3 regions of the Nocardia higoensis genome follow, and region 3 is predicted to be linked to each of the others. Evidence: riboswitches for the same ligand, from Rfam matches in the RefSeq annotation. Region 3 holds a riboswitch; each other region holds the start of a gene.
The links. Region 3 has a riboswitch for cobalamin ahead of IU449_RS14700 (CbtB domain-containing protein). Riboswitches for the same ligand answer to the same signal wherever they lie in the genome.

Region 1 (10,227 bases), on a different contig from region 3:
GCCTTATGGGCGCGGGCGCGCCGCCTGCGCTTCCCATCGCCGCCCTACGTCCTGTCTCCGCTCGATCAAAGCGGCCGGCGGATCAGTCGATGACAATGAATATCGTGACTCCAGCCGGTGGGATCCGGCAGATCACACGAGCTGAGGAATTGCAGTCCATGACTCACGCGGCCCATCTATGAGGCTCATCGGGCCGTGATGGCGGGGTTAGTTTAGTGTGGTGGGCTTACTTCGAGAGGAGACAGTCGTGGTCACCAGGAAAGCCCGACTGATGGGGAAGGTCGTCGATCAACTGACCGAGGCGTTGGCGGCGGAGGGCTTCACTCCCTCCGAACCGCTGGACGACCTGGGTACCGCCGGGCCCGACGATAAGAAGCCATCATGGATCAGAGCGTGGTTCGTCGGACCCGATAGTGGGGTGCCTCGGATGACGTCGGCGGTCAAAGCCACCGTCCAGGGCAACGGCCATGGGGGTGTTGGCATCGCGGCGAGCGCATGGCTCGTGTCGGCTGCTGTCGAAGACGTACTGCGAGATATGCCTGCGGAAGCTTTGGCCAAGGGTGGCTGGGGGCGGAACTACTTGGAGTCAGTGGATTTCGGGTACTTCGAGAATCCTCTCGATCCCGGCGTGATCGACGTGGGAGGTGAAGTCGGCATCGAGGGTGCCGTGCGCGAGTTCATACGGCTTCTGCGAGGTCCGGTGGCTGAATGGTTCTCGCAATTCAACAGTCCTGGAAATCTTTTGGCGGCTGCGCGGACATCGTCCACGCAGGCTCGCTTGGATAGGGAGAATCCGGACCCGGTGCTCCTGCGGGCCACCGTCGCATTGTCCGTGGTCAACGATCAGGTCGAGGACGCGGCGGCGCTGATGGATTGGTACCTGCGCCGAAATGCGTTCCATAAATGGGATTCCGCCGACCGTGCGCAGGCATTCGACGCAGCGATGATCGAACGCTTTCCCGTATACGCTGACGCGCGGGAACGCTGACGGACCGAGACTGCGCCGGTTCGCGGGGTTTATCGAGCGAATTGCGGGTGAGAGCCGACTGGCCCCGACCCAACCAGCTTCTGCGTGGTCGTGATCGCGCGGATGGAAGTAAGACGTCCTGCTCGGATAGGCAGGATGTGGAGGTGAACCGATGACGGTGAACGAGCACGATCGCATCGACCAGGTCGCTGTTGGGCCAGATGGTCGGCTGGTGTTGGTGATGGTGGAGGAGCGGCCGTATCGCGATGGTGATGTCGCGGCGTTGGCCGAGGACTTCCGGCGGAAGATGAACAGTTACGTTCATGCGGTGCGGTCGGGGAACGTGGCGCAGCTGGGTCAGGAGCACAGGCTGACGGACCCGGTCGGGGTGGATATCGTCTTGTTCTGCGAGTCACGGCCGCCGGAGGTCGTCGAGCAGATGATCGGCATGGTGAACCGGGAGCTGGCCGACGAGGGGGTCACAGCGCGGTGGGAGTCCTGGGCGGGCGATGCGGTCGGGGTGGATGTCATCGAGTGTGCTCTGGTCACCGAAGTGGTAGAAAGTATCGATGGTGCGTGGAATTTCGCGCTGTTGTGGGTGACACTGGTCGGTGGCGCCGGTGCGGCGGGGGTGCAGGTGCGTCGTCTCGACGGGACGGTGGACAACCTGCGGCCCTCCGCGGGTCTGCTGGAATTGCTGTCCGAGCACAAGCGCGCGTCGTACGACGCGGCTTCCGGAACTTGGCTGAGTGGGCAGATCTCGATCGCCGACCCGGACCGGTATCGCTCGGAGTTCTCGAAGACGGAGATTCCCGACTGGCAGCCCGCGCCGACCGAGGAAGATCTGCACGCGGAGTTCGCAGTCTACGCCCGGCCGGCAAATGAGATTCCGGATTTTGTACGGCGAAACGTTCGAAGCCATGAGTGATCAGCCGGAAAAATCGCGAGCCTGTAGGTCCGGGCTAAACTCGCGAAGCGACGGTGTGACCTTGGGTTTTCAGCGTGTCGCAGGGGCGGGCACAGCTTTGGCAAGTGATGATCGTGGTTGTCTAACCTCAATCTTTCGCCGGGCCTTCGGTCCGGCGTGATCGGTTTCGGATTGGTTTCTGGTGGCTGAACAGCGGCTGGTGGGCAGCACAGGGTAGCCCGGTCAGCGGGTTTCTGCCGGGTTCCACGGGCCCGGACGAAAGTCCTTTCGATGCTTGTAGGGATGGTTTGCGCTGGTCATCCTGGTTACAGGCGTCCAGGGCGGTCAGTAGCAGGCTGGTGCTGCGGTGATGCCGGGATATCCGGAGGTGGGCCCGGCGGGCGTGGTGGTCAAGTCCAATTGGATGGTGTAACAGGGTGATCGCCGCGTGACCCTGTGTGGTCAGGCGGTCAGGGCTGCGGGGTCGGTGTCCTCCTGTTCGCTGTTGGGGCTGGTCAGGCGGGCGCGGGAGCGGGCCAGGACATCCAGGCCGAGGTAACGGCGGCCCTCGATCCACTCGTCATGCTGTTCGGCCAGGACCGCGCCGACGAGGCGGATGATCGCGGTCCGGTCCGGGAAGATGCCGACGACGTCGGTGCGGCGGCGGATCTCTTTGTTCAACCGTTCCTGCGGGTTGTTCGACCAGATCTGACGCCAGATCTGCTTGGGGAACGCGGTGAACGCCAGCAGGTCCGCCCGTGCGGTGTCGAGGTGGGCAGCGACTTTCGGCAGCTTCTCGGTCAGTGCGTCAAGCATCCGATCATATTGTGCTTCAACAGATTCAGCGTCGGCTTGATCGAACACCGAATGCAGAAGAGTGCGAACCCAAGGCCACGAAGACTTCGGACACGCTGACATCAAGTTGACGGTGTAATGCGTTCGACAGCGCTGCCAGGACGCGCCGGGCAGGGTGGCGCCGATCGCGGCGACCAGCCCGGCATGAGCATCGGAGGTGACCAGCTCGACTCCACTCGAACCGCGGGCGACCAGATCACGGAAGAACGCCAGCCAGCCGGCGCCGTCCTCACCGGAGGTGACCTGCAGGCCCAGGATCTCTCGGTAGCCCTCGGCATTGACGCCGGTCGCGATCAAGGCGTGGACATTGACCACGCGCCCGTTCTCCCGCACCTTCAGCACCAGGGCGTCCGCAGCGACGAACGTGTAAGGCCCTTGATCGAGCGGTCGGGTGCGGAACGCCTCGACCTGGGCGTCGAGATCGGCGGCCATGATCGATACCTGCGACTTCGACAGCCTTGTCACCCCGAGGGACTCGACGAGTTTCTCCATCCGACGCGTGGAGACACCGAGCAGGTAGCAGGTCGCCACCACACTGGTGAGGGCTCGTTCGGCGCGTTTACGCCGTTCGAGCAGCCAGTCGGGAAAGTAGCTGCCCGTGCGGAGCTTCGGGACCGCGACGTCGATGGTGCCGACGCGGGTATCGAAGTCGCGGTGGCGGTAGCCGTTGCGGGAATTGACCCGCTGTTCGGATCGTTGGCCGTAGCCGGCACCGCAGATCGTGTCGGCCTCGGCATTCATCAAGGTGTGGATGAACGTCGAGAGCAGCTCACGCAACAGGTCAGGGCTGGCAGTGGCCAATTGCTCGGTCAACAACGCGCTCGGGTCGATAGGCTGGAGATCGGTCATCGCGTGGTCTTCTTCCTTCTCGTGACTTTGGTCGGTCTCTTGAAGGATCACGCGATGACTGAACCGTCACGGGTAAGGGACCGGCTTCAGGTTTCAGGCCAGCGCCGGTCGGCCTGGCGATAGTTGAGCGTAGTAGTCGGCCTCGTACTCGGCCGGGGTGAGGTAGCCGAGCCGGAATGCAGTCGCGCGTTGTTGTACCAGTCGCCACCATTCCATCAGTGCGTACTCGACATCGGTGATGGTCTTGAACGGGCCATGGCGGCGCACGACCTCGGTCTTGAACAGGCCGATGATCGATTCAAGGGTTCAGTCACAACGGTGTTCGCATGAGTACCACGTTGTACTGGCTGTGCACGGTGAGCAGGAAGTACAGGTCGTCTCCGGTCTGATACGGGAAGATCATCGGCGCGTACGCGGTGGGCAGGTCACGGGCATCCACCAGCACGCGAGGCGCGCTCCACGGCCCCTCAGGGGCCGGAGCTGTCCGCAGCACAACCGAATTCGCTGGGTCGGTGGTCAGCATGACGTATTGGCCGAGGTGGTCGTTCCACTGCACCGACAGCTCACCGACATTGCCGACGATCGGCGCGGACGCTTTGGGGTCGTTGGGTTTCCACGCGCCGCCGTCCCAGTATTCGTAGGCATCGATGTTGGCGATGTCGGCTTCGCGGACGCGGGAGAGGAAGCCGGGGTTGTCGCGGCCGGCGGGGGTGCCGTAGCGGTAGACGAACCCGTCGTTCTTCAAAAACGCGTTCTGCTGGAAGCGCTCGTGCCCGTCGACATTGGCGCGGCGGGTGGTGGGCAGTTGCACCCAGGTCCGGCCGCCGTCACCGGAGGAGGCCAGGGTGGAGAAATTGGTCTCCCACTTGCCGTGATCGCCCCAGTGGCGCACCGACATCATGCTCATGTACTGCACGCCACCGACCGAGATTCCGGCGGTGGGGATGAAGCTGATTTCGATGCCGGGGATCTTCGGGCTCGGCAGCGGGTTGGGGGTGATGCTGTCGAAGTAGATGCCTTCCGACGGGTCGGTGGTGGTGCTGTGGAACAACATGTTGGATGTCCACGCCCACATGCTGCCCGCGAGCAGGTTCGGGAAGCCCAGTCCGGCGGTGTCGCCGAACGCGGTGATCATTCCGCCGCGGCCGTCGTCCCACATGATGCCGAGGTCGGTGCCGAGGACGTTGACGGTGTGGGTTTTGTTGGGGCTGTCCATTCCGGTCATCTGGAACACGGCCTCGGTGGGGCCGGGGAGTTTCGGCAGGCCCTGCCATCCGTTGAGTACCGGGATCGGGTTGATGTTGTTGGGGTCGGCTGTCGCGGGCGCACCCAGCGCGACACAGCAGGCGGCGGTGAGCACGCCGATCCTGGCGAGTGCGGACAGCGATCGTTTCATCCGGCGGAGTCCCTTCTGGTAGCGCGCGGTCTGCGGGTGTCATTGTGCCCGCATCGGGACCGGATAGGGGGTAACCGCCGGGCGGTTGTCCGCAGTCTGTCTTGAGACCGAGCGGTCCGGCAGGGACCGCGCTGCTTCGCTTGGCCCCCATGTGCAACCGGTACCGACCGCGGCTCGAACTGTCGGCCCCGCCACTACGGCGGGGCCGACAGCTTGCGGTCAGTCGGTGAAGAGCTCCGCGGCGGTTTCGGCGGACAGTGCGCGGTCGAACCAGCGGGTGAGGGTGTCGGCGTCGGCGCAGTCACGGATGCGGTGGCGGTCGCTGTCGGTGAGGGGGACGCGGCGGTGTTGGAGGATGCGCAGGATGTCTTCTGCGCGTCCTTCTTGACGTCCCTCTTGACGTCCCTGTTCGCGCCCTTCGTCGCGGATGCGCTGCGAGGTCTGCGAGCGGAAGAAGGAGAGATCCACGGACATCATCTGCCTCCAGGTGTCGGCGGCCGGGCTGGTGCCGAGGCCGAGTTCGGTGAGTTCGGCGACGATGGCGGCGTCTTCGTCGTCGATGCCCCGCAGGGCGGCGGCCAGCGATTTCAGTATCGCACCGATGCTGGGGTGGTGGGCGTGGGTGATTGCCGACAGGGCGGCGAGCGGGACATCGGTGATCGCTTCGGCGGTGTCGGTGATGACGGGGACATTGTCGGGGCCGAGCAGCAGCGGCCGTGCGACGAGGCTCGGCCATTGCCGGGGACCGATGACGAAGGGTCCGCCTGCCCATCGTTCGGTGGTCTCGTCCTGGCACACGACGAGCAGAACCGGGGGAAGCAGGTATTTCGAGTGCAGGTGCGCCAGGTACATCAGTCGATCATATGTTCGAAACCGAAGTACTCTGGTGCAGCCTCGAGGACGGTCTGTCGGTCTGAGGTCCGCCGGTTCGGACGTGTCGGGGCACGGCGAGGCCGGTCGGTTTCCGGGGTGAACTACGCTGCGAAATGCCCTGCCGAACCCGGCCGGGTACCGCGGCGTCACGGTGAAGCCGGTGGGAATCCGGCACTGTCCCGCAACTGTGAGCTCGGCGTTTCGCCGGGTGAGTCAGGTCGGCCGCCGTCGCGGGAGGCGTACTTGTCCTCGGATGAAGGACGGTATGGACGGAGGATGTCGTGCCACTCGCTTCCCACCGGCGGCTTATTGCTTCCCGACGGCCGCACGCTGCCCGCCGGGCGGGTGCAGGACGATTCGAGACGGACCGGCTACTCGGCATGGCTGGGCGGTCCGGTGGCGCACGACGGTGGGGCACGGTCTGGCGGCTCGTCGCCGCAGGCGCGTTGATTCTGCTGAGCGCGGCGTGCAGCGCCTCCGAGCCTGCCCCGTCGACCGGCGGGAACAGCGTGGACGGGTCCCCCCGAGCCATCGTCTCGCTCAGCCCCACCGCCACCGAGATGCTCTACGCGATCGGTGCGGGGGAGCAGGTGGTCGCGGTCGACGACCGCTCCGATCACCCGGCCGACGCTCCCGTCACCGACCTGTCCGGCTACACCCCGAACGTCGAGGCCGTCCTCGGCTACGACCCCGACCTCGTCGTGGCCAACGCCGACACCGGCGACCTGGTCGCCGGGCTCGAGCGGGCCGGCGTCGAGACGCTGATCCTGCCCGCCGCGCGCACCCTCGACGACACCTACGCCCAGATCGAACAGCTCGGCGCTGCCACAGGGCATGTCGGCGACGCGGCCGAACTCGTCGCCGGAATGCGCACCGATATCGACCGCATCGTCGCCGGACTCCCCGACCGCGACGCCCCGCTGCGCTACTACCATGAGCTCGACAACACCTACTACACCGTCACCGACGACACCTATCTCGGCGCGATCTACTCGATGCTCGGCCTGCGATCCATCGCCACCGGCGGCAACGGCTACCCGCAGCTGTCGGCGGAGTACGTGCTCGAGCAGAATCCCGATGTGATCTTCCTGGCCGATGGACAGTGCTGCGGAGTCACCCCGGAGGTCGTCGCGCAGCGCGCGGGCTGGGGTGAGCTCACCGCGGTCCGCGACGGCCGGGTGCACGTCCTCGACGAGGACATCGCGAGTCGCTGGGGACCGCGCGTCGTTGATCTGGTGCGTGAGATCGCCGCCGTAGTCGCGGGCGCCCCGGCCGTCCGCCCCACCTCTTGACCGGGACCCGGCGTCGCGCGCTGGTGGTGACCGGCGCGGTTCTCGCGCTGCTGGTCGCCGTGTTCGTGAGCATCCTCGTGGGACCGGCCGGGCTCACCCCGCGCGGCGTCCTGCTGGACATGGCCGATCGACTGCCGTTCGTGGATGTCGAGTCGGGCCTGTCGACGCGACAGCGGGCCATCCTCTGGGACATCCGGATGCCGCGCACCGTCCTCGGCGTGCTCGTCGGCGCGATGCTCGCCGTGGCCGGGGCCGCCTACCAGGGCGTCTTCCGGAATCCGCTCGCCGACCCGTACCTGCTGGGCGTCTCCAGCGGCGCGGGGCTCGGGGCGACGCTCGCGATCGTCGCCGGTGGCGCGGCCGGATTCGCCGGTGTCCCCGTCGCGGCCTTCGCGGGCGGCCTGCTCGCGGTCGCGGCGACCTACACCCTGGGCCGCACGGTCGGCGGGCTCCGGTCGGAAGTGGTGGTGATCCTGGCCGGGGTCGCGGTGGCCGCCTTCGCCAACGCCGTCCAGACCTTCTTCATGCAGCTGCACGACGACACCCTGCGCCAGGTCTACTCCTGGATGCTCGGCCGGCTGACCACCGACGGCTGGTCCGAAGTGCTCGTCGTGCTGCCCTATGTCGTGGTGAGTGTCGTGGTCATCGCACTCCACCGGCGCACACTCGACGTGATGGCGGTCGGCGATGTGGAAGCCGCGAGCCTCGGCATCGATCCGGCGCGAGTGCGCCTGATGCTGGTCGGCGTCGCCACGCTCGGCACCGCCGCCGTGGTCTCGGCGGGCGGTCTGATCGGGTTCGTCGGCATCGTGGTTCCGCATGCCGTGCGGCTGCTCGCCGGTCCTGGCCACCGGCTGCTGTTGCCGCTGTCGCTGGTCACGGGCGCGGCGTTCCTGGTGTTCGCGGATGTGCTCGCCCGGACCGTCACGGCTCCGGCCGAACTGCCGATCGGCGTCGTGACGGCGGCGGTCGGCGCGCCGTTCTTCCTGTTCGTGCTGCGACGCAGCCGAGGGGTGTCATGACCGGCGCGCGCGCCGAGGCGGTGACCTGTGTCCGGGTCGGCGCCGAACGCGGCGGCGTCGAGGTGCTGCACGAGGTGGATCTGGTGGTCGCCGCGGGCACGTGGGTTTCACTGGTCGGTCCCAACGGTTCCGGCAAGACCACACTGCTGCACGCACTCGCCGGACTCGTGCCCGCCACCGGCGAGATCCAGGTGGCGGGGGTGCGACCCGGTCGATCGTCGCGCCGCGCCACGGCCCGCGCGGTCGCGTTGATGCCGCAGCGTCCGGTGGTGCCCGAGGGTGTCACCGTGCGTGAGCTCGTCCACCTCGGCCGCACCCCGCACATCCCCCGATTCGGCAGCGAGACCCTGCGTGACCGCGAGATCGTGGACCGGGTGATCGCGCGCCTCGACCTCCAGGAATTCACCGCGCGCACAGCCACTGCACTGTCCGGCGGCGAACTGCAGCGCGTCGTGCTGGCCCGCGCGCTCGCCCAGCAGCCGCGGGTCCTGCTGCTCGACGAACCCACCAGCGCCCTCGACATCGGCCACCAGCAGCAGGTGCTCGACCTCGTCGACGCCCTGCGCAGGGAAGAAGGGCTGACCGTCCTCGCCGCTATGCACGACCTCACCTCCGCCGCGCAGTACGGCGAACGGCTGATCCTGCTGGATCGCGGCCGCATCGTCGCAGACGGGCCGCCCCCAGAGGTACTGACCGTGGCCCGCATCGCGGAGGTATACGGAGCGCACGTCGAAGTGCTCGACCGTCGCGACGGTCGGGCCGTGCTGCCTCTGCGCAGCGGACCTTCACCTGACTTCTCCGCTGGAACACTGTTCGGCAAGCTCTCGCAGGGAGACACCCGAGAATCGCATGCGGGCAGGGCTCCATCCGGTGAATCGGGGGCGGGTGAAACTCTGTCCGGTGAATCGCGGGCGAGTGGATCCCTGTCCGGCGAATTCCGGCCGACCGAGTCCCGGCCCGCCGAAATCCCGCCGGACGGATCACGGCCTGATGAAACGGAGTCACCCTGATGGAAATCGTCCTGCTGGGCACGGGCGCCGCCGACGGGTGGCCGTCCCCGTTCTGTCGCTGCGAGTCCTGCCGAGACGCCGCCGCCCGCAACCAGATTCGCGGCCAGACCGCCGCCCTGGTCGACGACGTCCTCCTGCTCGACTGCGGCCCCGAAGCCCCGCGCGCCGCTGTCCGCCTCGGCCGCACCCTCGCCGATGTCCGCCACATCCTGCTCACTCACGCCCACCCCGACCATCTCGACCCGCAGGTTCTGTTGTTCCGATCCTGGATAGACACCGGTCACGACCTGGAGGTGATCGGCCCCGCCGACGCGATCGACGCCTGCCGTCGGTGGGTGGGGCCGCAAGACCAGGTCCGCTTCACCCCCGTCCGCGTGGGCGACCGAATATCCGCCGGGTCCTACGAGGTCACCGTCCTGCCCGCCCGGCACCGGGTGTTCCACGACGGCGACAGCGTCCTCTACGACATCACCGCCCCGGACGGCGCGCGCGTGCTGTGGGCATGCGACACAGGCCCGTGGCCCGACTCCTGGTTCGAGGCGGTCCGAGACGCGGCCTACGACGCGGTGTTCCTGGAGGAAACCTTCGGCGACCGATCCGAACTGTCCGATCAGCATCTCGGCCTCCCCGAATTCGGCGACATGCTCACCGGACTACGTGACGCCGCCGCGGTCACCGAGAAGACCGACGTGCTCGCGGTGCACCTGGGCCACCACAATCCACCGATAGAAGAACTGGAGCGTCGATTGCGTACGCACGGTGCCCGACCGGGCTACGACGGCGAAGTGGTGCGTGCCGGCTTGCCCCCGCGCCCGGCCGCCCACCGCACCCTCGTCCTCGGCGGCGTCCGCTCCGGCAAGTCCCGGCACGCCGAAGACCTGCTCGGCTCGCACGCGGCCGTCACCTACGTCGCCACCGGCGGCACCCGCGACGGCGATGCCGAATGGGCCCAGCGGGTCGCGGTGCACCGCGAACGCCGCCCCGCCTCCTGGACCACCCTCGAAACAGGCAACGTCACAACGGTACTCGCCACGGCCACGCAACCCTTGCTCATCG
Region 2 (10,227 bases), on a different contig from region 3:
GGTGAACACGTGTGCTGAATCCGATAGCAGCGCCGGCGCGGTGTCGGTGATGCGGCGGAGATCCCCGTAGGGCGGCGCACACGGCGCCGCCCGAGGATCGGTCAGAAGCCCTTCGAGCGCAGGAACTCCGCGACGGTGACGACCGCCTGGGGATTGCGTGGTCCCTCCACCAGCGCGGCGTAGGGCAGCGCGATGATGTTGTCCTCGCGAACGGCGGCGGTGCCCGCCATCAGCGGGTGCTGTCGCAGCTGCTCGATCTTCGCCGACACCGAGTTCTCCGGCCCGGCGCCGTAATCGACGATCACGATCGCCTGCGGATCGCGTTGTGCCGCGGCCTCCCACGACGTGCTGGTCCACGAGTTGTCGATGTCGTCGAAGATGTTCGCGCCACCGGCTTCGCGGATGATCTGCGAAGGCGCCGCCCTGCGGCCGGAGGTGAACGGCTCCGGTGTCGCGCTGTCGAACAGGAACACCCGCGCGGGCTCCTGGCCTTCGGGCGCGCTCGCGGCGGCTTCGGCGACCTGGGCGCGGTAGCCGGCGACGAGTTCGTCGGCGCGGTCGCGGACGCCGAAGATGTTGCCGAGGTTGGTCAGGTCCGCATACAGCGCATCGAGTGGTTCCATCACTCCGCGCCGGTCGCTGCCGGGCTGCCTGCAGGCCTCGGTCAGCTGGTAGGGGACCGCGCCGATGGAGCGTACCCAATCCGGTGTCAGGCCGGTGGACTCCTTGAACCCGTAGTTCCAGCCGGCGAAGACGAAGTCGGGGGCAGCGGCCTGGACGATTTCGCGGGTGAACGCCAGGCCGAGTTCCGGGGTGGACTCGAATTCGGCGCGCCAGGGCGAGGATTCGACGTCGCGTTCCTTGCCGGGATAGCTGGTGTAACCCACGAGGCGATCGGCAAGGCCGAGGGCGAACATGATCTCGGTGATGCCGGTGTCGTTGGCAACCACCCGCTGGGGCACGCCCTCCACGGTCAGCGGCGTACCACAGTTGACTACCGTGACCGCGGCGGCGTCGCCTGCCGCGGCGGGCTGTTCCACCTCGGCACCGCAGGCGGTCACCGTGGCGAGCAGTGCCACGGCGGCCGCGAATGCCGAACCCGTGCGCGTCAACCGCATCTATTGCTCCTGTTCGTCGAAGATGATCTGGGGCACGCCCAGCCTCGGATGGGTGACGATGTGGCCGCCGATGGCGAACCAGCGGCGCACGATTCCGGGGGTGAGCACGTCTGCGGGCGTGCCCGAGCACACCAGGCGGCCGCGGTTGAGCACGAAGAGCCGGTCGCAGTACTGGGCGGCGAGGTTGAGGTCGTGCAGGGCCGCCACCACGGTGATTCCCAGGGCGCGGGCGGCCGACAGCAGGCTGTACTGATGGTGCACGTCCAGGTGATTGGTCGGCTCGTCGAGCACCAGCACCCTGGGCTGCTGCGCCAGCGCGCGGGCGATCAGGACGCGCTGGCGTTCACCACCGGACAGAGACAGGAAACCGCGGTGCGCCAGATGCCCGGCGTCGGCGGTCGCCATCGCCTCGGCGCAGATCCGCTCGTCCTCCCGCAGCGTCGACCGCAGCGCAGCAGCATGCGGCAACCGCCCGGTCTCGACGACCTCGCGGGCGGTGAAGTCGAACTGCATGTCGGTGTCCTGCGTCAGCGCGGCCACCTGTCGGGCATTGTTCTTCATGCTGATCGCGGCGATGTCGTCGCCGTCGACGAGGACCCGGCCCGACGCCGGGGACAACGCCCGGTACAGGCAGCGCAGCAGGGTCGACTTGCCACTGCCGTTCGGGCCGACGATGCCGACGAAACTGCCTGCCTCGATACCGAGCGTCACCGATTCGACGATGCGCGCGCCGTCGATCTCGACGGACACGTCCTGGTAGTCGACCCGCATCACCGGCCACCCACCATCGCGCCGCGCCTGCGCATCAACAGCAGGAACACCGGCACACCGACCGCCGCGGTGATCGCACCGAGCGGCAACTCCTGCGGTGGGACCAGCGTGCGGGCGAGCAGATCGGCGGTCACCAGGAACACCGCCCCCAGCAGTGGCGCGATGACGATCAGCCTGCGGTGATCGGCGCCGACCAGCAACCTGGCCACGTGCGGCACCACCAGGCCCACGAAACCGATGGCCCCGCACACCGCCACGAAACAGCCGGTCATCGCGGCCGCGACCACGAACAGCAGCAGCCTCAGCCGGGCGGCGTCCATACCCAGCGCGGCGCTGACCTCGTCGCCCATCGACAGCGCGTTCAGTCGTCGCGCACACACCACGATCACCACCGAACCCGCCGCGCAGACCACGGCCACCGAGGGAACCGCGCTCCATGTGACGCCAGCCAGGCTGCCGAGCAGCCAGAACATCACCGACCGGGCCGCGTCCCCACGCGGCGCCAGGAACACCAGCACCGTTGTCGCAGCGGAGAATCCGTATCCGAGAGCCGCGCCGGTCAGCACCAGACGCAACGGCACCAGCCCCGCGGCCGTGCGCGCCATCAGGTACACGAGCACGGTCGCGGCCAGCGCGCCCGCGAACGCCGCCGTCGACAGTGCGTAGACCCCGAGCGCGCCGAAGGCGCCGAACAGCACGACCGCGGCCGCGCCCACCGACGCTCCTGAGGAGATGCCGAGCACGTACGGATCGGCCAGCGCGTTGCGCACCATCGCCTGCACGATAAGCCCGACCCCGCTCAACCCGGCGCCCACCAGCGCCGCGGTGAGCACACGCGGCAGCCGGGAATCCACCACGATCCGGTAGTTGGCGATATCGGCGGCCGCCACGGGGCCACCGGAGAGCTCGGCCCACAGGAACCCGAGGGCATCGCGCCAGGGGATGGGCGCGGTACCGAACATCAACGCGAGAATCGACATCGCGAGCAACGCCACAAGGGTGGCGGCGGCCAAGGTGGCCACGGACAATCGACGCACTACCAGAACCTTCACGGATCGAACCCGGCCGGTCGATCCGAGACAGCACACGAGGACGTGCACGCAGAGCGAGCCCGTGACCTCGCCGACCGCTCCCTCGGGGTCGACAAGCGACCACACCGAACGGCGCGGCCACGCCGGCAGGTCTTCGGACTCGTGGACCCGGGACCGGACGAACCGATCCCACCTACTAGCGGTCGCTTCCCGGGTGGACACCCAGTGCTGTGTGACCGCGGTCGTTCCCACTCACCGCTGCGGGGCAGTTCCGGACTTCCACCGGATTCCCTCTTGCGAACCGCCCGGCCGAAGCCGAGCGGTAGCCGACGCGCCGCCACGGTAACACTCGCGCCGATGGTGCAGCGCCACGGTCACGCGTTCGATATGGCCCACGGAGTTCAGCTGAGGTGGTGATGGCATGCGTGCGGACCTGGTGGCGGCGCGTACTCCGTTGAGCCGGTCGCCCAGCTGACGATCCCGGCAGTTCCGGTGGTCCGCTGCATCGAATGGCATCCCGCCCGCCGTGCGTCGTCGAGGTGCTCGACCGGAGCGTCGGCTCGGTTTCGGTGAGGACCCCGGTAGGCGGGGGAGTGGTGCTGGCCTATCCTGGTTCCGCAGCTGGTTCGTCCCGTGCCGCTGTGGTGTGCGCGGGACGTCGAAGCTCCTCGCTCGGTGACGAGCGGAGGGCGAGAGGGAACCCGGTGAGAATCCGGGACTGTCCCGCAGCGGTGAGCGGGAACGACCGCCGTCACACAGCACTGGGCCACACGGCCTGGGAAGCGACGGCGTGGTAGTACCAGCCCGGGAAGTGCTCGATCCCGGGTCGACCCGTCGTGGTCGATGCCCGCGAGTCCGAAGACCTGCCGGTTGTGCTGGACACGCCGTGTCCAGCGGCCGTCGCCTCGCGGATTGGGCGCTACGCCGACATCTCACGCATTCGGTTTGTCCGGGTGCGTTGTCGTCGTGCGCGTCCGGACAGGTGGCGGCTGACCCTGCCATCGACGGAGCACATGACATGTCGAAACCTCTGAGTCCGTTCAGCGCGACGGTGCTGGGACTGCCGCGAATCGGACCGAACCGGGAACTCAAGCGGGCCGTCGAGGCCTACTGGGCGGGACGCACCGACGCGCCGACGCTGCACCGGAGCGCGAAAAAGCTGCGCGTCGACCAATTACGGGTCGCGCAGGCCGCCGGTCTGGATTCGGTCCCGGTGGGCACCTTCTCCTACTACGACCATGTGCTCGACACCGCGGTGCTGCTCGGTGTCCTGCCCGAACGGGTGTCGGGTATCGAGGACGACCTGGACCGCTACTTCGCGGCCGCGCGCGGCACCGACACCATCGCCCCGCTGGAGATGACCAAGTGGTTCGACACCAACTACCACTATCTCGTTCCCGAGCTCGCCGCCGACACCGCATTCACGCTGGATCCGGGCAAGCTGCTCGGTGAACTGGCCGAGGCGCAGGAGCTGGGCGTGCCCGCCCGGCCGGTGGTCGTCGGCCCGGTGACCTTCCTGAAGCTGGCCAAGACCGTCGACGGCAGTGCAGCGCTGGACCGGATCGCCGATCTCGTGCCGCTCTACCGCAGGTTGCTGTCCCTACTGGCCGAGGCGGGCGCGGTGTGGGTGCAGATCGACGAGCCGATCCTGGTGACCGATCTCGACGAGGCCGAACTCGAACTCGTCACCTCGGTCTACCGGGAGCTGGCCGGGGCCACCGACCGACCCGCGCTGCTGGTGGCGACCTACTTCGGCAAGCCCGGTCCCGCTCTCGCGGCGCTGGCGGCCACCCCGGTGGAGGCCATCGGGGTCGACTTCGTCTCCGGCGCCACGGTCGAGGAGGTCGCGTCGCTTCCGGCGTTGGCGAGCAAGCTGCTGGTCGCCGGCCTGGTCGACGGCTACAACGTCTGGCGCACAGATCCGGACCGGGCGCTCGGGGTGCTGGCGACGCTGCTGGGCAGCGCTGCGGCCGTCGCGGTGTCCTCGTCGTGCTCGCTGCTGCACGTGCCCTACTCGCTGGAACAGGAGCCCGAGGTGGAGCCGCGGCTGCGCTCGTGGCTGGCCTTCGGCGGGGAGAAGGTCGCCGAGATCCGCATGCTGGCCACCGCGCTGCGCCAAGGCGCCGACGCCGTCGCCACCGAACTCGCCGAGGCACGGGCCGCGATCGCCGACCGACGGCAGGACCCCCGCCTGCACAACGGCGCGGTCCGGGCGCGGCTCGAGTCCCTCGGGCCCGATGCCGCGCGGCGCGCGCCCGCCGAGCAGCGTGGGCAGGCCCAGCAGCAACGGCTGAACCTGCCCCCGTTGCCGACCACCACGATCGGTTCGTTCCCACAGACTGGGCAGATCCGTGTCGCCAGGGCCGAACTGCGTGCCGGGAAGATCGATGCCGCCGAGTACGAGCGCCGGATGCGCGCCGAGATCGCCGCGGTCCTCACCTTGCAAGAGGAGATCGGCCTGGACGTGCTCGTGCACGGTGAACCCGAACGCAACGACATGGTCCAGTACTTCGCCGAGCAGCTCGACGGCTTCTTCGCCACCGCCAACGGCTGGGTCCAGTCCTACGGCACCCGCTGCGTGCGCCCGCCGATCCTCTACGGCGATGTCACCCGTCCGCGGCCGATGACCGTCGCGTGGAGCACCTACGCGCAGTCGCTGACCGACAAGTCGGTCAAGGGGATACTCACCGGACCGGTCACCATCCTGGCCTGGTCGTATGTGCGCGACGACCAGCCCCTGGCCGACACCGCACGTCAGATCGCGCTGGCTATCAGGGACGAGACGGTGGACCTGCAGGCCGCGGGCATCAGGATCATCCAGGTCGACGAACCCGCGCTGCGCGAACTGCTGCCGTTGCGCGAGGCCGACAAGCCCGCCTATCTCGACTGGGCAGTGCACGCCTTCCGGCTGGCCACCAGCGGTGTCTCCGACGCCACCCAGGTCCACACCCACCTGTGCTACTCGGAATTCGGCGAGATCATCGGCGCCATCGCCGGACTGGACGCCGACGTGACCTCGATCGAGGCGGCGCGCTCGCATATGGAGGTGCTCGACGATCTGAACGCCGCCGGCTTCGATCTGGGAGTCGGTCCCGGCGTCTACGACATCCATTCGCCTCGCGTGCCGAGCGTCCAGGAGATCATCGAGTCGCTGCAGCGAGCCCTGAAAGCCGTCCCGCCGCAACGGTTGTGGGTCAACCCCGACTGCGGGCTCAAGACCCGCCGCACCGAGGAGGTGGTCGCCTCGCTGCGCAACCTCGTGGCCGCGGCCGCCGCGCTGCGCTGAGAATGCCCGTGACCGGGTGACGCGCTCGTGACCGGGCGGCCGACGGCGGTATTCGCACCGTGTCGGCCGCCCGGTCGTCGAGGAACTCGGTCGTGGTGTGTCGGGCCGGAGATGTTCGTCGGAAAGGTGGTCGCGATGGAGAAGATGTATGCGGGGGGCAGGCTGCGCGCCCTGCGGGAGCAGCGCAAGCTGTCGCAGTCCGGGTTGGCAAAAATGCTCGGGTTGTCGGTGAGCTATGTCAACCAGCTCGAGAACGACCAGCGGCCGCTGACCGTCCCGGTGCTGATGCGGTTGACCACGACCTTCGACCTCGAAGTCGGCTTCTTCGCCCCGGAGACCGACGCGCGCCTGCTCGCGGACCTGCAGGAGGTCTTCGCCGAGAATCCCGAGGCGGGCCCGCTGACCAGCGGTGAACTCGACGACCTGCTGTCCCGGGCGCCCGCCGCCGCGCGGCTGCTGATCCATCAGCATCGTCGGCTGCGCGCCGCCGACGACCAACTCGACCAACTGACCGCGGGTATCGACGGACCGGCGGCGGCTCCTCGGGCGGCGATGCCCTACGAAGACGTCCGCGACTACTTCTACGACCGCCGCAACCACATCCCCGCACTCGACCTCGCCGCCGAGCAGCTCTTCGACCGCAACGGATTCACCCTCGGCGGCCTGGACCTGCAACTGGCACGGCTGTTGCGCGACCAGCACGACGTGGCGGTGCGGATCCGCTCGGAGAATCCGGCCAAGCCGGGCCCGAAACGGATCTACGACCTCGCGACCCGCACTCTCACTCTCGCCCGCCGCCTCACCGCGGGACAGCGGGCATTCCAGCTCGCGACCCAACTGGCCTTCATCACCCAGACCGACGTGATCGAGGAATTGCTCGCCGAGACCGCGAGCCTGCCCGCGGAGTCGCGCCGCCTCTTGCGTATCGGACTCGCCAACTACTTCGCCGGCGCGCTCATTCTCCCCTATGGGAGATTTCTCGAAGCCGCCGAAAAAGCGCGCTACGACATCGATCTGCTCTCCGCTCAATTCGAGGTCGGATTCGAAACGGTATGTCACCGCCTGTCAACTCTGCAGCGGCGGGGCAGGCGCGGCGTGCCGTTCTTCTTCGTTCGCACCGACCGCGCGGGAAATATCTCGAAACGCCAGTCCGCCACCGCCTTCCACTTCTCCCGCGTCGGAGGAAGCTGCCCGCTGTGGGTGGTCCACGACGCCTTCGCGACCCCGGGCCGGATCAGGACACAGATCGCGCAGATGCCCGACGGCCGCACCTACCTGTGGCTGGCACGCACGACCGGAGAACGCAGCCCGGGCTATCGCGCGCCCTCCCGCGACTTCGCCGTCGGTCTCGGCTGTGACCTGACCTTCGCCGACAAACTCGTCTACTCACGGGGCCTGCCGATCCACGACCCCGCCGAAGCGGTGCCGATCGGTGCGGGCTGCCGGGTGTGCGAGCGCGGCGACTGCGCTCAGCGCGCGTTCCCGCAGATCGGCAGGCCGCTGGCCGCCGACGAGAACCGGCCGGCTGCTACCCCTTATGCCCCTGCCTCGCCAGTGGCCGGCTACCGGGCCGATCAGTGGTGATTCACCGGTAGCGGATCCGCGGACCTGCTCGGCACCGGTGCGCGGTGGCGCGAAATCGGCGATTCCCGGCCCGGAACATCCCTGTGAATTCCTTTCGCAGGTTACACAGAAATATCGCGAGGCTTCCACAGAATTCGCTCTCTGCAACGGCTTTTCCGCAGGTAGTCGCCCTCGGTAGCGTTCGGGCCAAGCGAATACGACGACGCCATGGAGGCCTGATCCGTGAAGAATCATCTCGTCCGCACCCACCGCTCGGCAGAGCACTTCCCGCGAGAGGAGCACCTGGCCTGGCGCATCGCCGAGGTCGCGGCCGACCCGGTCGAGGTCACCGCGCAGGTCGAGGAGATGATCGTCAACCGGATCATCGACAACGCGGCTGTCGCGGCGGCGTCGCTGATCCGCCGCCCGGTGTCCAACGCGCGGGCACAGGCGCTGGCGCATCCGTATCAGCCCGGCGCGACCGTGTTCGGCGTCGACGGCCGTTTCTCCCCGGAATGGGCTGCCTGGGCCAACGGCGTCGCGGTGCGGGAACTGGATTTCCACGACACCTTCCTGGCCGCCGAGTACTCCCATCCCGGTGACAACATCCCGCCGATCCTGGCGGTGGCCCAGCACACCGGCCGCACCGGCCACGACCTGATCCGCGGCCTGGCCACCAGCTACGAGATCCAAATCGACCTGGTCCGTTCGATCTGCCTGCACGAGCACAAGATCGACCACGTCGCCCACCTGGGCCCCTCGGCGGCCGCGGGCATCGGCACCCTGCTCGGCCTGGATCCTGAGACCATCTATCAGGCCATCGGCCAGGCGCTGCACACGACCACCGCCACCCGTCAGTCCCGCAAGGGCGAGATCTCCAGCTGGAAGGCCTACGCGCCCGCTTTCGCGGGCAAGATGGCCGTCGAGGCCGTCGACCGGGCGCTGCGCGGCGAGGGCGCGCCGTCACCGATCTGGGAGGGCGAGGACGGTGTGATCGCCTGGCTGCTCGACGGCCCGGACACGGAGTACTCGGTGCCGCTGCCGGGGCCGGGCGAGCCCAAGCTCGGCATCCTCGACACCTACACCAAAGAACACTCCGCCGAATACCAGTCGCAGGCCCCGATCGACCTGGCCCGCCGCATGCGGGACCGGATCGGCGATCTGGATCAGATCGCCTCGATCGTGCTGCACACCAGCCACCACACTCACGTGGTCATCGGCACCGGCTCGGGCGATCCGCAGAAGTTCGACCCGACCGCCTCGCGCGAAACCCTCGACCACTCGGTCATGTACATCTTCGCCGTCGCGCTGCAGGACGGCACCTGGCATCACGAGCGCTCCTACGCGCCCGAGCGCGCGCGGCGTCCGGACACCGTGGAGCTGTGGCGCAAGATCTCCACCGCCGAGGACCCGGAATGGACGCGCCGCTACCACTCCACCGACCCGAACGAGAAGGCCTTCGGCGCCCGCGCGGAGATCACCCTGAAGAGCGGCGAGGTCATCGTCGACGAGTTGGCGGTCGCCGACGCCCACCCGCTGGGCGCTCGTCCGTTCGCCCGCGAGCAGTACATCACCAAGTTCCGCACCCTCGCCGAGGGTGTCATCGATCCGGTCGAGCAGGACCGCTTCCTCGAGGTGGTCCAGCGTGCGGGTGGGCTGTCCGCGAGTGAGTTGTCGGAGCTCACGTTCACCGTCTCCGCGGACGTGCTCGCCCGTGCGCCCCGGTCGCCGAAGGGACTGTTCCGATGACCGGCCTGCTCGCCTCGACCACCTCGGCCGCCGACAAACGTGTCGCCTTCCGCTCGGGCCTGACCTCGGGGAGCATCCAGCGCATCCCGGGCGCGTTCAACCCGCTGGTCGCCGAGCTCATCCAGGAGATCGGCTTCGAGGGCGTCTACGTCTCCGGCGCGGTGCTCTCGGCCGACCTCGGCCTGCCCGACATCGGGCTGACCACCCTGACCGAAGTCGCAGGCCGCGGCCACCAGATCGCGCGGGTCACCGATCTGCCGGTGCTCATCGACGCCGACACCGGATTCGGTGAGCCGATGAGCGCGGCACGGACGGTCAGCGTCCTCGAGGACGCCGGGATCGCGGGCTGCCATCTCGAGGACCAGGTCAACCCGAAGCGCTGCGGCCACCTCGACGGCAAAGCCGTGGTCCCCACCGACGAGATGGTGCGCAGGCTGGCCGCTGCCGTATCCGCGCGCCGCGACCCGAACTTCGTGATCTGCGCCCGCACCGACGCCGCGGGCATCGAGGGCATCGACGCCGCCGTCGACCGCGCGAAAGCCTACGCCGAGGCAGGCGCGGACCTGATCTTCACCGAAGCGCTGCACACCCCGGCGGACTTCGAGAAGTTCCGTGCCGCGGTCGACACGCCGTTGCTGGCCAACATGACCGAGTTCGGCAAGTCGGAACTGTTGTCGGCCTCGACCCTGGAGAAAATCGGCTACAACGC
Region 3 (10,227 bases):
GTCCCGATTCGCTATGGCTGGCACTGTCACCCCTGCAGCCTATTCGGCCATGCCGCCGAGGCTCCGGTCATGCGGTGATTTCGGCGGGTAAGGTCCGGGCATGGTCGACCAGTCCACTCGCCTTCCCGATCTGTCCGCCCGCCCGCACGAACTGTCCGTGGAGCGGGTGATGACCGCGCCCACCGCGCTGGTTTTCGCCGCGCTCACACGGGGTTTCGACATCTGGCTGGCGGCGCCGGATTCGGTGCGGATGCGGCCCGAAGTCGGTGAACCGTTCTATTTCGAGACCGAGTTCGAGGGCAAGCGCAATCCGCACTACGGCCGCTTCCTGCGCTTGGTGCCGGCGCGCGAGGTCGAGTTCACCTGGGTCACCGCCGCCACCGAGGGCGCGGAGACCGTCGTGCGCGTCGAACTGGTGAAGCAGCCGCGTGGCATCAGACTGCGCCTGCGCCACAGCGGATTCGCCAGCGCCGCGGTACGCGATCTGCACGAGCAGGTCTGGCCGAGGATGCTCGATCAGCTCGAGGAGCGCACCGCGGCCGCCGTCGGCTGAGCCCGGTCGCGTGCACGCTCGCTCGGAGATGTCGGTCGCGTCGAGTAATCGCCGCGCGCCGGTGTCGCCACTGTGGCCGCTCGGGTCGTCGACGCGATCGCGCGGTGGTGCCGACGACCTGTCGTGACGGGCCGAGACCGTCGCGAAGCGGCCTCGCACGATCCGGCACGCGAGTAGGTTCGATCGTGCAGGAGTACGGCCCAACAGCATTTCGGTCTCATCGTGAAAGGACAATGATGCCAACACGTACCGCGCGCACCGCCTGGTCCGGTGGTCTGCAGGACGGTTCCGGTCAGGTGGAGCTCGCCAGCTCCGGCGTCGGCAAGTACGACGTATCGTTCCCCAAGCGCGCCGCGGACGATGCCGACGGCACCACCAGCCCCGAGGAGCTGATCGCCGCCGCGCACTCGTCCTGCTATGCCATGGCGCTCTCGGCGCAGATCGCCACCGACGGCGGCACCCCGGAGAGCCTCGACGTGACCGCCGACGTCACTCTCGGCCCCGATCCGGCGGGCGGCTTCCGCATCAGCGGCATCAAGCTGACCGTGCGCGGCCGGGTACAGGGCATGGACGCCGACGGCTTCCTGGCCGCCGCCGAGGCCGCCAAGGCCGGTTGCCCGGTGTCCAAGGCACTGGCCGGAGTCGACGACATCGCCCTGGACGCCGCGCTCGCCTGATCAGCGCATCTGCCGAAACCCGGCGGGTCAGCCCACGAGCGCGGTGAGCGCCGTGCGGGTGGCCGCGTCGGCGGGGAAGAACGATTCGACGGCGAGTTCGGCGGTGGTCACATTGCGCGGCGTGCCGAACACGCTGGTGACGCTGAGCAATGCCAGTTCGTGCCCGTCGTGCCGTAGACGCATCGGCACGGCGGGCACGTCCGCGTCCGGAACGGATGCAAGCGCGAAGCCCCTGTCGACAGGGTAGGCGGCGAGTTCGGAGTACAGCTCGGCCAGTGCCGGGGAGCCGGTAGCAGTGATCTGCCGCTCGAGACGGTTCAGAACATGCCCGCGCCACTGGCCGAGATTGACGATCCGAGGTGCGAGACCGCCGGGGTGCAGGGTCAGGCGCAACACGTTGACCGGCGGTGTCAGTAATGCGGGATCCAGGCCGACGAGGAAGACGCCCACGCCCGCGTTGGCGTCGAGCATCGTCCACTCGCCGTCCACCGCCAGCGCGGGGAACGGTTCGTGCGCGCTCAGGATCCGGCGGACGATCGCGCGGATCGGGGCCAATGTGGGCTGGTGCACCGCCTTCAGGGCGGTGGTGAAGGCCCACGCGGGAGGGCTTTCCAGGCCGAGCGTGCCGTAGGCCGTAACGTGGATCATGTTGTAGCGGAACATAATTGACGTGTCTGCATGATAATGTCGGGGCGTGCAGCTTCGGTACAGCTACCGCGTCTACCCGACGCCCGGTCAGCAGGTCGCGCTGGCACGGGCGTTCGGGTGCGCGCGGGTGGTGTACAACGATGCCCTCGCCGCCCGGCGGGAAGCGTTCGGCCGGGGTGAGCGGATCGGTGACGCGGAGTTGTCGCAACGGTTGACCGCGGCCAAGGCGACCCCGGAGCGGGCGTGGCTGGGTGAGGTGTCGTCGGTGGTGTTGCAGCAGGCGCTGGCCGACTTGAATACCGCGTACCGGAATTTCTTCGCGTCGGTGACGGGGAAGCGGAAGGGTGGGCGGGTCGGTGTGCCTCGGTTCCGGTCCCGCCGGGACCATCGGCAGGCGATCCGGTTTACGAAGAACTCCCGGTTCGCGGTCACGCCGGGTGGGAAGTTGCGGTTGCCGAAGATCGGTGAGGTGCGGGTGGCGTGGTCGCGGGATCTGCCGTCGGAGCCGTCGTCGGTCACGGTCATCGTTGATGCGGCGGGCCGGTACTTCGCGTCGTTCGTCGTGCAGGTCGACGAGCAGCCGTTGCCGGAGTTGGACGCCGAGGTGGGTATCGACCTGGGGTTGACCACCTTCGCGGTGATGTCGGACGGGAAGACGATCGAATCGCCGAAGTTCCTGCGCCGAGCCGAGCGCCGGTTACGTAAGGCTCAACAAGCACTGTCGCGTAAGGAGAAGGGGTCGAAGAACCGGGCGAAAGCTCGGCTGAAGGTGGCTCGCGCGCATGCCAGGGTGGCGGATGCGCGGCGGGACTGGGCGCACAAGCAGTCGACACGGATCATTCGCGAGAACCAAGCGATATTCGTGGAGGACTTGTGCGTGAAGGGTCTGGCCCGTACCCGGTTGGCGAAATCGGTGCACGATGCGGGCTGGTCGACGTTCACGACCATGCTCGAGGAGAAGGCAGCCCGGTACGGGCGAACCTTCGCCAAGGTGGATCGCTGGTTCCCGCCTGTGCTCGAGGTGTGGGGTGGTCGGGCAGAAGAAGCCACTGCACGTGCGGGAGTGGACGTGCGTGTGCGGCACGATCCATGACCGCGATGTGAACGCGGCAACGAATATTCTCGCGGCCGGGCGGGCCGAGAGGGGAAACGCCTGTCGAGTCGGTGTAAGACCTCAACGGAGCAATCCGGCGGGCAGTCGACGCAGAAGCAGGAACCCACCGGAGCGGCACACCCTGCCGCGGGAGGAATCCCGGTCGTTCGTTCACGGCCGGGAGGACGTCAACACGAGGAAGACTTCGAGATAGATAGAGATATGGGACTCGACAGGCGCTCTGGTCGCGCAGTCGCGCCAGTTGGCGCTGGTGCCGTAACTCGGCCCGGAGGGCACGAAAACGAAAGGTGGTGCGAGCCTGCGCCGGCTCGCACCACCTCTTTCGGCAGTCTCTCCCCGGTCCGTAGGTACGGGCCGGGGTCTCACGTCGCGAAGGAGATACTCCCTCGCCCCCTCAACCGTGGGAACGGATTGGGCTCATCCCGCGGCGACACGCTCGCGTTCGGCAGTTCGCGTGCGGTCCGAGAACTCGGTCAGTGCCGCGAATCCGAGCCCGAGCGCCGCCCACAGAGTGGCCGACACCGCGAGCGAGGACACCCGGAACTGCCACAGCAGGCTCGGCGGGAAGTCCGCGGACACCTCGTCCACGCCCGGCAACAGCACATAGCCGACGGTCGTCACGGCGACGAACGCGAGCACGCCGCCGATCAACCGGACCGTCGACAGCTGCCCGGCCAGCACTCTGAACGCGTACAGGCCTGCCCCGACCGCGGCGATGCCGAGCAGCACCACCGCCACCCACAGCAGAGTGCGGTCGTCGATGGTGTCCGGGTCGCCCACCGCGGGGGGATTCGCCGGATACTTGAAGAACGGCACCGCGGCGATCGCGGCCCAGCCGCTGACACCGAGGAGCATTCCCAGTGCGGGACCCGACAGCGAGGTGAAGCGGCGCGCGTAATGCGCCACCGCGCCGAAGATGGCCCCGAGCGCCAGTCCGTAGAGGCCGAGCGCCAGGAACTGGCCGAACTTCTGGCCGGTCCGGCTCACCACCGCGTCGTCGCCGTGGGAATGCGCCGCGTCGTCGCCGTGGGAATGACCGGCTTCGGCCCCGTGCGAGTGCCCGTCGGCCGCCGTTTCCGATGCCGCCATCGCCTCTTCGAGCGCGATCGCGGCGTCGACGTGGGGTCCCCCGACGAAATGGCCGACCGTGGCGGCCAGCAGGCCGGCGATCACACCGGCCAGCAGACCACGCAACAACAGAGTTTTCAGCGATCCCGTCAGTGGCACGGAACACCCAGCAGATGCCGTCCGTCGTGCATCAGCTCGTGCAGGAACATCCCGCCGCGCGAGATCGCGCCCTGGTCGAACCCGACCAGGTAGAGGGTGAGCAGTGCGAGAAGAACGACACCGACCGTGACGAGCACGGTCGCGACCGAATCGGTCGCCCTGGTGGCGGGGATATGCGCGATGGCCATGGGATCCTCCTGAGGGATCTGCGTCCCGTAAAGGGGGTTTGTGCGATGGTGCCGGTGTCTGGCTCCCGCCGCCCCGAGAACCCCCGCCGGTGGCGGAGACGGACTCGGCACGTCGAATACAGTGGCGCGACCGCTCCGGATTCCCACCGGATTACCGCTCACCCTCGCTTGGTCACCTCGAACTGTGACACCCGGGGTTGTACGCCGTCAATACGATGCTGACGGCGCCCACCCCCGGACAGTGCTCATTCGCCCGCCGCGGCCTGCGCGGGCACGTCGAGGACGACCTCGAACTCCAGCAGCGAGGCGCCGGTGGAGACCGGCTTCTTGTCGCCGCTGCCCGCGTGCGCGGTCCGCGCGGGACCGTCGCGCCACGCGGCGAAGGACTCCTCGGAATCCCACTGCGTGACCACGAAATAGCGGTCGTCACCGGCGACCGGGCGCAGCAGTTGGAACCCGAGGAAACCCGGGGAGTTCTCCACCGCGTGCGCGCGGGCGGCGAACCGCTTCTCGAGTTCGGGACCCGCGCCCTCGGGAACCTCGATCGCATTGATCTTCACAACAGCCATACCACCGACAATACGGCCGGGGCACAATCGAGTCGATGGTGACAGAGGCGAAGTCGGCCGCGCCCGCGAATCGCGCGGGGCCGCTACACGACGAAGGCGGCGCGGGCGCCCCGATTCTGCTGCTGCACGGCTTGATGGGCAGCGCGCGCACCTGGTCGGGCCACCTGGACTGGTTGCGCGACCACGGCCACGTGCGCACCTTCGACGCCGCCGGTCACGGCAGGCCCGCGCCGTCCGAACCGGCCACCGAGGCGTTCGTCGCCGACCTGGCCGAATCCACCGCCGAGATCACCGAACCGATGGTGGTGATCGGGCATTCGATGGGCGCCCTGCACGGCTGGGTCTTCGCCGCGCGGTATCCCGAGCGGGTGCGCGCACTGGTCGTGGAGGACATCGGCCCCGATTTCACCGGCCGCACCGCCGCGAACTGGGCGACCATGATCGAGGCCTGGCCGCAGCCGTTCCCCGACGCCGCGGCCGTGATCGACTACTTCGGCGAGGTCGCGGGCCGCTACTTCCTGCGCTCCTTCCAGCACAGCCCCGACGGCTACCGCCTGCACGGTTCCGTCGCCACCTTCCGCGAGATCTCCGAGGAATGGGGCCGCCGCCATTTCTGGGACGAATGGACATCCGTGCGAGTACCCACCCTGCTGATCGAGGGCGAGCACACCATCACGGTGCCGGGGCAGATGCGCCGGATGGCCGAGGTGAACCCGCACGCCGAGTACGTGTGGGTCGAGGGCGCGGGACATCTCGTGCACGACGAACAACCGCGCCGCTACCGGTCCGAGGTCGAGCGGTTCCTCGGCCGCGTCCTCGCCGACCGCTGAGCTCGTCACCGGTTCGACCGGTCACCGATCCACGCGGCCGACGAGCCGCGTGGTTCGCCGACACCGAGGCGCCGCGACCCCGTCCTGATCCGCTGGGCGCCGATCCGGGTGACCGGGCGCAGCGGGCGATCGCCCAGGCGTGCGGCAACCGGTTCGTGGTGCCGACCACGGGATCGGGCCCGTCGGCTCAGCGCTCGCCTTCGCCCGCCAGCGCGAACAACCCGTCGGCGGTCTGCTCGACGAGCCCGTCGACCAGCAGCGAGTCCAGCGCTCGAGCGCGCTGACCGGGATCGCGGGTCCAGGCCAGATCCAGCCGGACCCGCTCGACCGGTCCGGCGGCATCACGCAGCACGTCCAGCAATCTCCCCCTGGCCTGGCGGTCGGTGCCCTCGTACTTCTGAGTCCGGCGCACCACCTGCGAGGCGGGCCTGCCTGCCTCGACCCAGGCGCAGCGCGGCAGCGGGCAGCGCGAACACTCGGGGCTGCGGGCCGTGCACACGGTCGCCCCCAATTCCATCAGCGCGGCCGAGAACCGGGCCGCGGGTTCGACGGCGAGCGGCAGCAGCGCCTCGGTCTCGACCAGATCGCGTGCGGCCGCATTCCCCGCCTCGGCCCGGCCGTGTACCGCCCGTGCCACCACACGCCGGACATTGGTGTCCACCACCGGCACCCGCTGCCCGTAAGCGAAGCAGGCCACCGCGCGGGCGGTGTAGTCGCCGATGCCGGGCAGCCCGAGCAGCACCTCGACCTCGGTGGGCACCTCGTCATCGTGTCGCTCGGCCAGCACGCGCGCGCATTCGTGTAGGCGCAGTGCCCGGCGCGGGTATCCCAGCTTGCCCCACGCGCGCAGAACCTCGGCCTGCGAACTGGCCGCCATCGCCGAAGGCACCGGCCAGCGCCGGACCCACTCCAGCCAGATCGGCTCGACCCGCACCACCGGAGTCTGCTGGAGCATGATCTCGCTCATCAGGATCTGCCACGCGGTCACGCCGGGGCGTCGCCAGGGCAGGTCGCGAGCGGTTTCGCCGTACCAGCTGAGCAGGATGTCCGCCGGGATGCCGCTCGTCTCGGCGCCCGCTGTTCCGTTCCGTCGATCCACGCCGCCCCGTACCCGTCCTCACTGTCTCGACCGCCGCTGTGACAGTCCGAGTTTGCCCACCCGTAACCGAAGTGACTCGCTGGTAGCGGTCAGGCCAGGCACAATGGTCGGTATGCCTGACTCGAATCCGATAAGCGCCTGGAAGTCTCTTCGCGAGGGTAACGAGCGATTCGTCAGCGGCGACGTGCTGCATCCTAGTCAAGGGCTGGTCGACCGGGCCAGGCTGGCGTCGGGGCAACAACCCAAGGCCATTCTGTTCGGCTGCGGTGATTCGCGGGTCGCCGCCGAGCTCATCTTCGACCAGGGCCTCGGCGACATGTTCGTGGTGCGCACGGCCGGCCACGTCATCGACAGCTCGGTGCTCGGCTCCATCGAGTACGGCGTGGACGTGCTGAATGTGCCGCTGATCGTGGTACTCGGACACGACAGCTGCGGTGCGGTCAAAGCCACCCTCGACGCCCTCGACGGCGGCGAGGTGCCCGGCGGCTTCATCCGCAGCATCGTCGAGCGGGTCGCCCCGTCCATCCTCCTCGGCCGCCGCGAGGGTCTGGCCGGCGTGGACGAGATGGAGGCCAGGCACGTCGTCGAGACCTCGCGATTGCTCATGCAGCGCTCGATGAGCATTTCCAGCAAAGTCGCCACCGGCGAACTGGCCATCGCGGCGGTCACCTACAAACTGGCCGATGGCAAGATCCAGCTGCAACGTGTCGTCGGCAACATCGGCGAACTGGCCTGAACCGGATAGAAACGATATAACAGCAGCTCGACGGCGGCTCGATCGTGGCGTGTCGGCTCCGGCGGGGGCCGACACGCCGAGGTCATGAGACCACGTGCCGCTCGGTGGCCGTAAGTTTGAATCGTGCTGGAACCGACTGGACCGCTGCCTCCGGAGATCTACTGGCGTCGCCGTGTCTTCGCCGTCGGGGTTCTGGTCGTGGTGCTCGCGCTACTGATCTGGGTCGTGCTGATGGTCGCGCGCGGCGGCGATTCCGCCGGCGGCGCCCAGGCCGCGTCGACCACGGTCGCCGCACCGGCCGGTGACGGCAAGGTGGAGCCCTCCGGCAGCGCCGCGGCCGGTGCCTCCGAACTCTCCTCGACCGTTGCGGCGCAGCCCGCGCGAGCCCAGTGTCCCGATCAGTCGCTCGCGGTCAAGGTGACCGTGGCCCAGCCCACCTACCGCGTCGGCGAGAAGCCGGTGTTCGGCATCGTCATCACCAACATCTCCGCCGAGCCGTGCTCGCGCGACTTCGGATCGGCCGCCCAGCAGATCTCCGTGCAGACCCTCGACGGCAGCCGCAGGCTCTGGACGAGCACCGACTGCTACCCGGAAGGGCAGCCGGACACCCGCACGCTGGACCGCGGCGAGCAAGCCGCCTTCCAGGTCACCTGGTCCGGTTCCACCTCCCAGCCGGAGTGCGCGGGGGAGCGCGTGCCGGTCCCGCCGGGTGCCTACACGGTCGTGGCGCAGTTGGGCTCGGTGCGCAGCGCGGCCGAACCGTTCAACATCGCCTGAGCCGACATCGCCTGAGCCGACATCGCCTGAGCCGACATCGTCCGAACCCCCGGCCTCACCCCTCGGATCTGGTTCCACGCAGGCCCGCGATGCGCAGCGCCGAGCGCACGTCGCCGACCTCGTGGATGCGGATTCCCTTGACCTTGACCTGCTCCGACCCGGGCGGCACCAGCGCTGTGGTGAACCCGAGGCGCTGGGCCTCGGCGAGCCTGCGCGCCACCCCGGTCACCTTGCGCACCTCACCCGCCAGGCCGACCTCTCCCAGGATCACCCAGCCCGCGGGCAGCGCGGTATCGCATTCGGCGCTGGCGATGGCCAGCGCGATGGCCAGGTCCGCGGAGGGCTCGACCAGGCGCATACCGCCCACCGTGGCGGCGTACACGTCGTGCTTGCCCAGGAACACCCGTCCCCGGCTCTGCAGCACGGCCAGCACCATGGCGACGCGGTTGTAGTCCAGCCCGCTGACCGCGCGGCGGGGCGCGGGAATCTCGGTTCTGACTGTCAGACCCTGCACCTCGCCCACCAGCGGCCGCTTGCCGTCCATCGCGACGGTCACCGCGGTGCCGGAGACCGGGTCGGTCCGGTGGTGCAGGAACAGCCCGGACGGGTCGTCGACGCAGGCGATGCCGTCCTCGTGCAACTCGAAGCAACCCACCTCGTCGGCGCTGCCGAACCTGTTCTTGATGCCGCGCACCATTCGCAGCGTGGAATTCTTGTCGCCCTCGAACTGCAGCACCACGTCCACCAGGTGCTCGAGCGTGCGCGGGCCCGCGACATTGCCGTCCTTGGTGACGTGCCCGACCAGCAGCACCGCGATCCCGCTCGCCTTGGCCAGCGAGGTCAGCGCCGCGGTCACCGCGCGGACCTGGGTGACGCCGCCGATCACGCCGTCGGCATCGGGCGCGAGCATGGTCTGCACCGAGTCGACCACCAGCAGGCTCGGGCGCACCTGCTCGACGTGACCGAGCACGATCGACAGATCCGATTCCGCCGCCAGGTAGACCCGTTCGTGCACCGCACCGGTGCGGTCGGCGCGCAGCCTGACCTGTCCCGCCGATTCCTCGGCGGTGACGTAGAGGGCCTTCTCGCCCGGCCTGCGGGCCCACCGATGGGCCACCTCGAGCAGCAAGGTCGACTTGCCCACGCCCGGCTCGCCGGACAGCAGCACGACCGAACCAGCCACCACCCCGCCGCCGAGCACCCGATCGAGTTCGGACACGCCGCTCGGGCGAGCCTTGGTGATCTGGGAGTCGATGCTCGACAGCGGCGCCGCGGCGGTGCTGGGCAGCATCGCGCGCCTGCCCGGCGCTCCCCCGGACGCCGCGGCGATCGCGGCCACCTCGTCCACCGTGCCCCAGGCGCCGCAGTCGGGGCATTTGCCCACCCATTTGGCCACCTCGTGCGCACAGGCCGAGCACCGGAAGATCGCCTTGGTCTTTGCCACACCGGCACCTTACGCAGCCGTGCCGACAGAACGAGAAAGGCTGCCGCACCGATCGCGACAGCCTTTCTCGTGGTTCGTGTTCCCGGGGGAACGGCCGCTCAGTGGCCGCTCGCGCCCTCGGGGGCGGGACCGGACAGCGGCGACTGCTGACGCTCGGTGTCCACGCCCGCGTCGACGGGGACATCGACCTGCACGGTGCCGTTCTCCTTGAAGTTGAAGGAGACGGTGTAGGTCAGGCCGGGGACGATGTCCTGGGTGAGACCGGTGATCTCGATCTTGGCGGGCTCCGCGGCGTCCTGACCCGCGGAACCCTGCTCGGCGGGGCTCGCCTGGCCGCCGTGGTCGCCCGCGGCGGTGGTGCTGCC

Region 1: it holds a riboswitch for cobalamin, as region 3 does, so the genes downstream of both, IU449_RS18465 (ABC transporter substrate-binding protein) here and IU449_RS14700 (CbtB domain-containing protein) in region 3, are expected to answer to the same signal.
Region 2: it holds a riboswitch for cobalamin, as region 3 does, so the genes downstream of both, IU449_RS03220 (FecCD family ABC transporter permease) here and IU449_RS14700 (CbtB domain-containing protein) in region 3, are expected to answer to the same signal.

Annotation. Positions count from the first base shown of each region.
Region 1 is NZ_JADLQN010000003.1:119,459-129,685, reverse strand. It holds gene IU449_RS18500 (hypothetical protein) at 1-182, shown strand, start outside; gene IU449_RS18495 (hypothetical protein) at 248-988, shown strand; gene IU449_RS18490 (hypothetical protein) at 1,140-1,895, shown strand; gene IU449_RS18485 (IS256 family transposase) at 2,337-3,578, opposite strand; gene IU449_RS18480 (hypothetical protein) at 3,672-3,845, opposite strand; gene IU449_RS18475 (DUF4185 domain-containing protein) at 3,889-4,974, opposite strand; gene IU449_RS18470 (hypothetical protein) at 5,194-5,826, opposite strand; cobalamin riboswitch at 5,959-6,092, shown strand; gene IU449_RS18465 (ABC transporter substrate-binding protein) at 6,228-7,139, shown strand; gene IU449_RS18460 (FecCD family ABC transporter permease) at 7,136-8,161, shown strand; partial or broken gene IU449_RS18455 (ABC transporter ATP-binding protein) at 8,158-8,949, shown strand; gene IU449_RS18450 (bifunctional adenosylcobinamide kinase/adenosylcobinamide-phosphate guanylyltransferase) at 9,171-10,227, shown strand, end outside.
Region 2 is NZ_JADLQN010000001.1:716,988-727,214, forward strand. It holds gene IU449_RS03210 (ABC transporter substrate-binding protein) at 102-1,118, opposite strand; gene IU449_RS03215 (ABC transporter ATP-binding protein) at 1,119-1,889, opposite strand; gene IU449_RS03220 (FecCD family ABC transporter permease) at 1,889-2,869, opposite strand; cobalamin riboswitch at 3,048-3,266, opposite strand; cobalamin riboswitch at 3,577-3,806, shown strand; gene metE (5-methyltetrahydropteroyltriglutamate--homocysteine S-methyltransferase) at 3,939-6,206, shown strand; gene IU449_RS03230 (short-chain fatty acyl-CoA regulator family protein) at 6,342-7,790, shown strand; gene prpD (2-methylcitrate dehydratase PrpD) at 8,013-9,518, shown strand; gene prpB (methylisocitrate lyase) at 9,515-10,227, shown strand, end outside.
Region 3 is NZ_JADLQN010000002.1:128,492-138,718, forward strand. It holds gene IU449_RS14670 (sensor histidine kinase) at 1-30, opposite strand, end outside; gene IU449_RS14675 (SRPBCC family protein) at 101-553, shown strand; gene IU449_RS14680 (OsmC family peroxiredoxin) at 790-1,230, shown strand; gene IU449_RS14685 (transcriptional regulator) at 1,258-1,878, opposite strand; gene IU449_RS14690 (transposase) at 1,925-2,971, shown strand; gene IU449_RS29045 (zinc ribbon domain-containing protein) at 2,934-3,185, shown strand; gene IU449_RS14695 (CbtA family protein) at 3,410-4,219, opposite strand; gene IU449_RS14700 (CbtB domain-containing protein) at 4,210-4,407, opposite strand; cobalamin riboswitch at 4,439-4,615, opposite strand; gene IU449_RS14705 (antibiotic biosynthesis monooxygenase family protein) at 4,653-4,976, opposite strand; gene IU449_RS14710 (alpha/beta fold hydrolase) at 5,012-5,806, shown strand; gene IU449_RS14715 (A/G-specific adenine glycosylase) at 5,994-6,905, opposite strand; gene IU449_RS14720 (carbonic anhydrase) at 7,018-7,641, shown strand; gene IU449_RS14725 (hypothetical protein) at 7,765-8,418, shown strand; gene radA (DNA repair protein RadA) at 8,474-9,862, opposite strand; gene IU449_RS14735 (hypothetical protein) at 9,961-10,227, opposite strand, start outside.